3 regions of the Herbaspirillum sp. WTB6 genome follow, and region 2 is predicted to be linked to each of the others. Evidence: predicted binding sites of a transcription regulator. Region 2 holds the regulator's gene; each other region holds the start of a gene.
What was found. The regulator sigma-54, encoded in region 2, starts transcription at its own class of promoters, with help from an activator protein. The targets are predictions, from matches to a motif close to TGGCANGNAANCTGCTTT.

Region 1: ACK2VC_RS12225 (pilin) is a predicted target of sigma-54. The motif match lies at 1,805-1,822, and genes of this name have one in related genera.
Region 3: glnA (type I glutamate--ammonia ligase) is a predicted target of sigma-54. The motif match lies at 1,688-1,705, and genes of this name have one in related genera.

What each region holds. Positions count from the first base shown of each region.
Region 1 is NZ_CP176522.1:2,608,196-2,611,471, reverse strand. Features, by position in the region: gene galE (UDP-glucose 4-epimerase GalE) at 1-974, shown strand, start outside; gene ACK2VC_RS12225 (pilin) at 1,336-1,761, opposite strand; gene ACK2VC_RS12220 (FHA domain-containing protein) at 1,969-2,568, opposite strand; gene ACK2VC_RS12215 (Stp1/IreP family PP2C-type Ser/Thr phosphatase) at 2,570-3,276, opposite strand, start outside.
Region 2 is NZ_CP176522.1:1,627,640-1,630,915, forward strand. Features, by position in the region: gene lptA (lipopolysaccharide transport periplasmic protein LptA) at 1-27, shown strand, start outside; gene lptB (LPS export ABC transporter ATP-binding protein) at 29-772, shown strand; gene ACK2VC_RS07525 (RNA polymerase factor sigma-54) at 791-2,254, shown strand; gene hpf (ribosome hibernation-promoting factor, HPF/YfiA family) at 2,359-2,709, shown strand; gene ACK2VC_RS07535 (deoxyguanosinetriphosphate triphosphohydrolase) at 3,002-3,276, opposite strand, start outside.
Region 3 is NZ_CP176522.1:777,573-780,848, forward strand. Features, by position in the region: gene glnA (type I glutamate--ammonia ligase) at 123-1,538, opposite strand; gene ACK2VC_RS03540 (rhodanese-like domain-containing protein) at 1,896-2,360, shown strand; gene ACK2VC_RS03545 (TAXI family TRAP transporter solute-binding subunit) at 2,374-3,276, opposite strand, start outside.

The sequences.
Region 1 (3,276 bases), 980 kb from region 2:
GCGTGGCGCTGGCCGAGGCCGGGTATTCGCTGGTGGCCCTGGACAATCTGTCCAATAGCTCGCGTACGGCTTTGCGACGAGTGGAACAAATCATCGACCGCAGCATCCCCTTTTTCGAGGTCGATGTGCGCGACCGCGCGGCACTCGATGCAATCCTGCAGGCGCATCCGGTCGCCGCCGTGATCCACTTCGCCGGCCTGAAGTCGGTGGGCGAATCGGTGGCGCAGCCACTGGCATATTTCGACAACAACCTGTCCGGCACCATCACCCTGCTGCAGGCGCTGCAGGCAGCCGGCGTCAAGCGCTTCGTGTTCAGTTCCTCGGCCACCGTCTACGGTGACCCCCAATCGGTGCCGATCGCAGAATCGGCGCGCCTGTCCACCACCAATCCGTATGGCCGCTCGAAGCTGCTGGTCGAGCAGGTGTTGGAGGATCTAGCGCAATCCGACCCTGGCTGGGCGATCGGCACCCTGCGCTACTTCAACCCGGTCGGCGCGCACCCCTCCGGCCTGATCGGCGAAGACCCGCATGGGGTGCCGAACAACCTGATGCCCTTCGTCGCCCAAGTCGCGGTAGGCCGCCTGCCGCGACTGTCGATCTTCGGCCACGACTACCCGACTCCGGACGGCACCGGCGTGCGCGACTACGTGCACGTGATGGACCTGGCGCGCGGCCATGTGGCCGCGCTCGATCATCTGTTTGCATCCCAACAATGCTTCACCGTCAACCTCGGCACCGGCCAGGGTTACAGCGTGCTGGACATCGTGCGCGCCTTCGAAACTGCTAGCGGCCGCGCCATCCCCTACCAGCTCGCGCCGCGCCGCCGCGGCGACGTCGCTGCGTGCTACGCCGATCCCAGCCAGGCGAAAACGCTGCTGGGCTGGCAGGCGCAACTGGGGCTGGCCGACATGTGCGCCGACTACTGGCACTGGCAGAGTCAGAATCCGAAGGGCTTCAAGGGCGCGGCGCGGTAGCGGCAAGCCAAGCGCCTTGCAGGGTATTTTGCAGTCGAAGCAATTCGCCAAACACTGCACAATATCAGGAGCATATTGTCAAAACATAAATTTTATGCGTGGAATTTGGCGCCATATAAATGAGTATATGATTAATTAAGTATTTGCTGCGCCAGCACATTATCGACGCCTATCGTCATGCATTACATCCCGGCGCAGCCTATGGTCTGGCGGCGCGCGATTCGTTCAAGACAGGAGGTTCGTGCACACCCGCAATATAAATTGGCGGCGGACTAATAAGCTGCAAACAAAAAAACACCCCACGAATGGGGTGTTTCGGAGATACTACGTGGGGACAACAACGCACCCACCCTACCCGGCTTTATTTGCAGCTTGCTGGCAGATATTTGGCCGCAATGGTGCCAGTGCATACCCAAGTAACTTTCCCATCAGCCAGTAAAGTTGGTGTCAAGGTAATATTTCCACCGCCTGGAATCTCGGCCGCCACCGCAGCTGCGTCCACTTTTGTGCCATCCCAAGTCACGCCCGAAACCTTTGGTGTTGCTGTCCAAACAGGCACGTAATCCGCCGCTGCTGGTAACGCATTTTTGGTCTGTGCCCATTCAGCAATAGCAACCTTAGAGGCTGAAGCGGCCAATACGACTTCCGTCACCTTGGCTCGAACTGTGTAATCCTGATACGCCGGCAGCGCCACCGCCGCCAAGATACCAACAATTGCCACCACGATCATCAATTCAATCAGGGTGAAGCCGCGCTGGGCGGATTGCATCATTTTCGTCGATTTCATTTCTTGTCCTCCTTGGATAAATTGGGCACTCGCCAATTTCTTATGAGCAATTGGCGTGCCAGGCGGCGTTATGGCGAAATGTCACACGGATGTTATGAATATGTGAATTTTTCGTCAGTTTGTTGGCCGTGATCATGACAGTATTTGTCACAAGGTAAAAAATTGTCAAATTTCTTCTTTCGTCATGTTGCTAAAATGGCACGTGATTCACTCCAGTGCAAACAGCAACTGTGCCCCGGACAATTCGATGATGTCACCCGAAGCCAGCGGTGTGGCCGAGGTGCCGACCGATTTGCCGTTCAGGAGCGGGTGAGCCTCGCCTTCGATGTGGGCAATGCAATAGTCATGCGGCCGTTCGAGGATGACGGCGACTTGCACGCCCGGGCGGCCGATGCTGGTGAGCGGCTTGGCGAGCACCAGTTCGCGGCCAGCGCCGGGACCGGCCAACACCTTGAGGCGGGCGCGCGGGCGCGGCGCGCGCGCGGCGCCGGCCGGCCCCTGCGCCTCGGCGCGGTAGCGGATTACGTATTTGGCGATCTCGATGGTGTCGCCGTGTTGCAGAAAATGCTTCTTGATCGGCTGGCCGTTGACCAGGGTGCCGTTGGTGCTGTTCAAGTCCTCCAGGAAGGAATCGTTGGCAATGGTGACGATGACGGCATGCTCGCCGCTGACGGCCGGGTGATCGAGCACCATGTCGTTATGGGGGCGGCGGCCGATGGTGACGCGCTCTCGGTCCAGCGTCAGGTGCTGCAATTCGGCCGCGCCGAGAGTCAGCGTGATGCCGGCGGTTTTTTTTCCTGCGCTCATGTTATTTGATCCAATGGGCGACGCGGCCCAGCAGCCCGGGCAGCGCCGTCCTGCCGGATTCGGCCTCCGGTTGCGATTGCGGCCGGGACAGCACCCGGACCAGGATGACGGAGATGTTATCGCGCCCGCCGTGCTGGTTGGCGCGCTGCACCAGCGCATCGGCAGCGCCCTGCAGATCGGCGGCCTGGGCCAGCTCAGCGATTTCCGCTTGCGACAGCATGTCGGACAGGCCGTCCGAGCAGAGCAGATAGAGATCGTCGGCGGCAATTTGATGTTCGTGGATTTCGACTTCGAGCGCCGGTCCGACGCCGACTGCGCGCGTCACCAGGTTCTTGTGGTCGACGAAGCGCGCTTGCTCGGGGCTGATCAGGCCGGCATCCAGTTCGTCCTGCAGCAGCGAGTGATCATGCGTCAATTGCTCGAGGCGGCCGTGGCGGATGCGGTAGGCGCGCGAATCGCCGACGTGGGCGATCGCGACCTGGTCATGGTGGAATAGCGCAGTGACCAGGGTCGTGCCCATGCCGGCGTATTCCGGCTGGCGCTGGGCGCTGGCGAGTATCGCGCTGTTGGCAAATTCGGCCGCGGCCGCCAGCAGTTGGCGCGCGGCGCCGGCACGCGGTGCGCGCTGCCAACTACGCTTGCCGAGCCGCCTTTCGACGCTCTGGCGGATCACGGTGGTGGCGATGTTGCTGGCGACTTCGCCAGCCG
Region 2 (3,276 bases):
CCGCGCAATGAAAACAAGGCGCAATGAGATGAGCCTCAGTACCCTGATCGTGCGCGGCCTGCAAAAAAGCTACGGCCCGCGCCAGGTAGTGAGCGACGTCTCGCTGCAGGTGGGTTGCGGCGAGATCGTCGGCCTGCTGGGCCCGAATGGGGCCGGCAAGACCACCTCGTTCTACATGATCGTCGGTCTGGTACCGGCGGATGCGGGTCAGATCAGCCTGAACGGGATCGACATCGCGCAGTTGCCGATCCACCGCCGCGCCACCCTCGGCTTGTCGTACCTGCCGCAGGAAGCCTCGGTATTCCGCAAGTTGAGCGTCGAGGACAATATCCGCGCGGTGCTGGAATTGCAAAAGGAGGGCGGCAAGCCGCTGACCGGCAAGGCAATCGACGAGCGGCTGAACAATCTGCTGGCGGAATTGCAAATCGAGAAGCTGCGCGAAAACCAGGCGCTGTCGCTTTCCGGCGGCGAACGGCGGCGAGTTGAAATCGCGCGTGCGCTGGCCACCAATCCGCGTTTCGTGCTGCTGGACGAGCCGTTCGCCGGCATCGACCCGATTGCGGTGATCGAAATCCAGCGCATCGTGCGCTTTCTGAAGGAACGCGGCATTGGCGTCCTGATCACCGACCACAACGTGCGCGAAACGCTTGGCATTTGCGATCGCGCCTACATCATCAACCAGGGCGCGGTGCTGGCCAGCGGCAGTCCGGACGAAATCATCGCCAACGAATCGGTGCGGCGGGTATACCTGGGCGAGCACTTCCGGATGTAGCGGCAGTACGCGCGGCGCATGAAACAGACTCTTCAACTCCGCACCTCGCAGCATCTGGCCCTGACGCCGCAACTGCAGCAATCGATCCGGCTGCTGCAACTGTCGACGCTGGAATTGCAGCAGGAGCTGGAACAGATCCTGGCCGAGAATCCCCTGCTGGAACGCGTCGACGATCCGCTGGACAACTCGATCCGGCTGCTGGCCGACGGCGCGCTGGCACCGGCCGCTGCCGATCACCATGAGCGCGGCGAGAGCCCCGAGTCCGCCGCCGGCGACGCCGAATTCGATGGCACCACCGATACCGAACGTACTGCCACCGACGCCGAATGGAGTTTCGATGACGCCGCGCCGCGCGCCAAGGCGCCGGAGGATGAGGACGCGCGGCCACAACTGGAAGCGCAACACACCAGCCTGCGCGAGCACCTGCTGCTGCAAATGCGGCAACTGCGCCTGGCGCGGCGCGACCGCGCGCTGCTGGAAGTGGTGATCGAGGCTTTGAACGAAGACGGCTATCTGGAAGAGTCGTTGCAGGAAATCCAGGAGCGGCTGCCGCCCGAACTGGAAATCGAACTTGAAGAACTGACCATCGCGCTGACGCTGCTGCAAAGTTTCGAGCCGCCGGGAGTCGGCGCGCGCAACGCCGCGGAATGCCTGTCCTTGCAGATCCGGCGCCTGCCGCGCGTGGCGCTGGTGACGCGCCGGCTGGCGCGGCAAATTGTCGAGCAGCACCTGGCGCTGTTCGCCCAGCGCGATTTCAACAAGCTGAAGAAAGCGCTCGACTGCGACGACGAGGACTTGCGCGAGGCGCAAGCCGTGATTCGGCAATGCAATCCGCATCCGGGTGCGCCGTTTGCCGCCGACCGCTCCGACTACGTGGCGCCGGATGTGATTGTCCGGCGCACGGGCGCGGGTTGGCAGGCGATGCTGAATCAGGAAGCCATTCCGCGCCTGCGGGTGCACGCGCTGTATGCCGGCATCCTGAAACAGCACAAGGGCGAAGCCGCGCTGGCAGGCCAATTGCAGGAAGCCAAATGGCTGATCAAGAATATGCGCCAGCGCTTCGATACGATCCTGCGCGTTTCGCAGGCAATCGTTGATCGGCAAAGGAATTTTTTTTCGCATGGCGCGGTGGCGATGCGCCCCCTTGTCTTGCGCGAAATTGCTGATACACTGGGTTTACACGAGAGCACCATTTCTCGTGTCACCACTCAGAAGTTCATGCTAACCCCGCATGGGATGTTCGAATTGAAATATTTTTTCGGCAGCCATGTCGCTACCGAAGCCGGGGGCGAAGCGTCCTCTACCGCGATTCGGGCACTCATCAAGCAACTGATAGGAGCAGAAGACCCCAAGAATCCATTTTCTGACAGCAAGGTAGCGGAAATGCTGGGAGAACAGGGAATGGTAGTGGCGCGCCGCACCGTCGCCAAATACCGTGAAGCCCTGAAAATTCCCCCAGTCAATCTGCGCAAGGCTTGGTAGTTTTGTTGTTTAGCAGTCTGTTCGTTGCTGTGTTCCGGCGTAGAAATGGATCATTGCGCAGATACACCGCGAACCGCCAGCGACACCACCCATAGGAGTGCTGTATGAATCTCACCATCAGTGGACGTCACCTCGAACTTACCCCCGCCATTGAAGCCTACGTGAAAAACAAGCTGGAACGCATCAAACGCCACTTTGACCATGTGATCGACATCGCTGTCATCCTGACCGTCGACCGAATTGCCGAAAAAGAAAAAAGCCAGAAAGCCGAAGTCAACCTCCGACTGCGAGGCAAGGACCTGCATGTGGAGAGCATCGCCGAGAACCTGTACGCCGCGATTGACCTGCTGATCGACAAACTGGACCGCCAGGTGATCAAGTACAAAACCAAGCTGCAGGACCATCAGCACGGCACCATCAAGAACCTGCCGGAAGCGCAGCCGCTGCCCGAGTGATCTCCGGCACAAGCTCTGTCGGCCTGCCGGCAGGACTCCATCAGTCAAGGGCGCAGTCGGCGCCCTTTTTGCATCCCGACCTTCTTGCCGGTCGTTGCGCCGCCGGGACAAATCCCTGCCTTCGCGCCCAAACACCTGGAGTATGCACAAATAGCACTCTAATATAGAGCGGAAGTAGAGATCTGGCATAGGAGTATATGCGTCGGCAAAGGCGCATCCGTTACCAGGCGCGATGGTGAACTCCGGCCGCAACGAAAAGCATGCCACACGCCTTGGCGCCCGGAATGCCGGCTCAGATCTGGTCCACCACGAACAGCCGGCGATGCTCGCGCATCGCATAGCGGTCGGTCATGCCGGCAATGTAATCGGCCACCTGGCGCGCTTGCTGCGGCAGCCGCTCGGCGGCCTGGGTCGGCAGTTGGTAGTCGGGCGGCAGCAGGGTCGGCTCACGGATGAAGGCGTCGAACAGCTGGGTGACGATGCGGCGCGCCTTGCTGGTCATGCGATTGACCTGGTAATGCTGGTACAGGTTTTCCCGCAAGAAGCGCTTCAACTGCACTGCCTCGT
Region 3 (3,276 bases), 850 kb from region 2:
GCCAAGGCTTGACAAACGACCACCACCACAACGGCGCGGTCGGCTGGCACCCTTCCCACAAATAAAAAAGACGGGGGCAATGCTCCCGTCTTTCCTGATGGCGCCGCAGCCGGGCCGGGGGATTAGATCGAATAATACATGTCAAACTCGACCGGATGCGTGGTCATGCGCATGCGCTGCACTTCCTGCTCCTTCAGTTCGATATAGGCATCGATCATGTTGTCGGAAAAGACGCCGCCGCGGGTCAGGAATTCGCGGTCCTTGTGCAAGGCTTCCAGCGCCTGCTCGAGCGAGGAGCAAACGGTCGGGATCAGCTTGTCTTCTTCCGGCGGCAGGTGGTACAGATCCTTGGAAGCCGCTTCGCCCGGATGGATCTTGTTCTGCACGCCATCCAGGCCGGCCATCAGCAAGGCGGCGAAGCACAGGTACGGATTGGCCAGCGGGTCGGGGAAGCGGGTTTCGATGCGGCGACCCTTCGGGTTCGGCACATGCGGAATGCGGATCGACGCCGAGCGGTTGCGCGCGGAATACGCCAGCTTGACCGGCGCTTCGTAGCCGGGCACCAGCCGTTTGTAGGAGTTGGTACCGGGGTTGGTGATCGCGTTCAGCGCACGCGCGTGCTTGATGATGCCGCCGATGTAGTACAGCGCGAAATCCGACAGGCCGGCATAGCCGTCGCCGGCAAACAGGTTCTTGCCGTCCTTCCAGACCGACTGGTGCACGTGCATGCCGGAGCCGTTGTCACCGACGATCGGTTTCGGCATGAAGGTGGCGGTCTTGCCGTACGTGTGGGCCACGTTCCAGATCACGTACTTGGTATTCTGGGTCCAGTCGGCACGCTCCACCAGCGTCGAAAAGCGGGTGCCGATCTCATTCTGGCCGGCGCCGGCGACTTCGTGGTGGTGCACTTCGACCGGGATGCCGAGCGATTCCAGGATCAGGCACATTTCCGAACGCATGTCCTGGAAGCTGTCGACCGGCGGCACCGGAAAATAGCCGCCCTTGACGGTCGGTCGATGGCCGCTGTTGCCGCCTTCGGTCTTGGCGCCGGTCGACCAGGAGGCCTCGTCGGAACCGATCTTGACGAAGCAGCCGGACATGTCGACGTTCCAGCGCACGTTGTCGAAAATGAAGAATTCCGGTTCCGGACCGAAGTAGGCGGTGTCGCCCAGGCCGGACGACTTCAAATAGGCTTCGGCGCGCTTGGCGATCGAGCGTGGATCGCGGTCGTAGCCCTTGCCGTCACTTGGTTCGATCACGTCGCACTGCATGAACAGCGTGGTCTCTTCCATGAACGGGTCGATGTTGGCGGTGTTCGGGTCCGGCATCAACACCATGTCGGACGCCTCGATACCCTTCCAGCCAGCGATCGACGAGCCGTCGAAGGCATGGCCGGATTCGAACTTGTCCATGTCGAAATGGGAAACCGGAACCGTCACGTGCTGTTCCTTGCCCCTGGTGTCGGCAAAACGGAAGTCGACGAACTTGACTTCGTTGTCTTTCGCCATCTTCAACACCTCTGCGGCGGTCATTGCCATGAAAATCTCCTAAATTGAGCCACTGGTTTGCGTCAATAATGCATCAGTTTGTACGTCGACAAGCTGGAGCAGAAAACCCGCTCCGGCCAGCGCGCGTCGCGATGTGGTGTCGTCCGGCATGCAATCAGGCCGGAACTTGGCGTGGAATGATAGCAGGTTCCATGCCACCAAAATTACGGCCAGGTTCGACGTCAGAGAGCCCGCCAATGCACGATAATCGTGCAAAAAACCGTGTATGCACCAATTTGGTGCGCACATGCTCTGCCGTATTGCAGCGGCAACTCGGCCCCGCCTGCGCTACGCCCCATTGTTTCAGGAATGGCATAAAATTAAATTCCGATTTTCCTGGTATTCGCCATGATCAATTCCGTTGAAGTTCTAGAAACCGCCTGCGCGCGCGGGCGCGCCGCCAACCTGCCCTATGCCGGCGCGGTGACCCCGCAGGAAGCATATGCGCTGCTGCAAGCCAAGCCCGACGTTAAACTGGTTGACGTGCGCACCAACGCCGAACGCGACTGGGTCGGGCGAGTCGATATCCTGCCGAGCCAGCAAGCGGCAATCGAGTGGAACGGCTATCCAGGCGGTGCGCAAAACCCGCAGTTCCTGTCGCAACTGGCGCAGGTTGCGGAGAAAGACAGCGTACTATTGTTCCTGTGCCGTTCCGGCGTGCGCTCGCAGCACGCGGCCAGGCTGGCGACCGAGCACGGCTACCGCAACTGCTTCGACATCCTGGAAGGCTTCGAAGGCGGTAAGGATGCCGCCGGCCACCGCAAAACCGTGGGCGGCTGGTGCCACGCCGGACTGCCCTGGCTCGGGGCGTAACGGGCCACCCGGCTTACTGCGCGTGCATTAGATACAGCGCCCGCTTGCGCACCAGGTTGATATGACCGCGCAAGCCATACAACTCGTCGGCAAACGATAGCGGAATCGAAATCCGGTTGACCCGTTCCTCGATGTCGTTCAGGCGCGCCAACTGGGGCGGCAGGTCTTGCCGCCGTCGTTGTGGCGGCACCTCTTCAATCGCCTGCTCCACCGAGCGCAGTTGCGCATACCAGCGAAACACGCGCGAACGCACCTTCCACACATACAGCGGCGGCACGATGCGCGACAGCGGCAGCAGCAGCGCGCCCAGCGCCACCAGCACCACCCACATGCGCTCGGTGAAATTGGCCATCCAGTACGGCAGATAGCGCTGCAGGAACGGCGGGCCGTTGCGGTAGAACTTGGCAGCTTCCGACGCGACCGGGATTTCGGTGTAGCTGGCGGTCGGAAACTCGCCCTGCTTGCGAAACCAGCCGGCGCTGCCGTGGATGTCGGCCGCCGCCTGCACCAGCAGATCGATCAGCGCCGGATGCAGCGTCTCGCGCCCCACCAGCGTCGCCGTCGGCGCGATCAGATGGACATCGTGCGGCGGCAAATCGCGCCCCAGATCGACGATCCCGCGCGGCAGCACCACATGCGACAGGAACGGCAGGCGCCGCGTATACGCTTCGGCCTGGGCAAAATCCAGCAGGCGGATGCCGGGCGTTTGCAGCAGCATCTGGATCAGCGGCGCATCCGGCGCCGAACTGAACACCAGGCCATCGATACTGCCGTCCAGCAGCGCCACCGTGGCCGGTGTGTTTTCCAGCGCGCCGAGTGTCAATTGACCCGGCTCGACCCCGTTGACGTCCAGCAGTTGCCGGAACAGACGCGGCACGCCGGTGCCTTCGGGGCCAACATTTATTTTCAAGCCTTT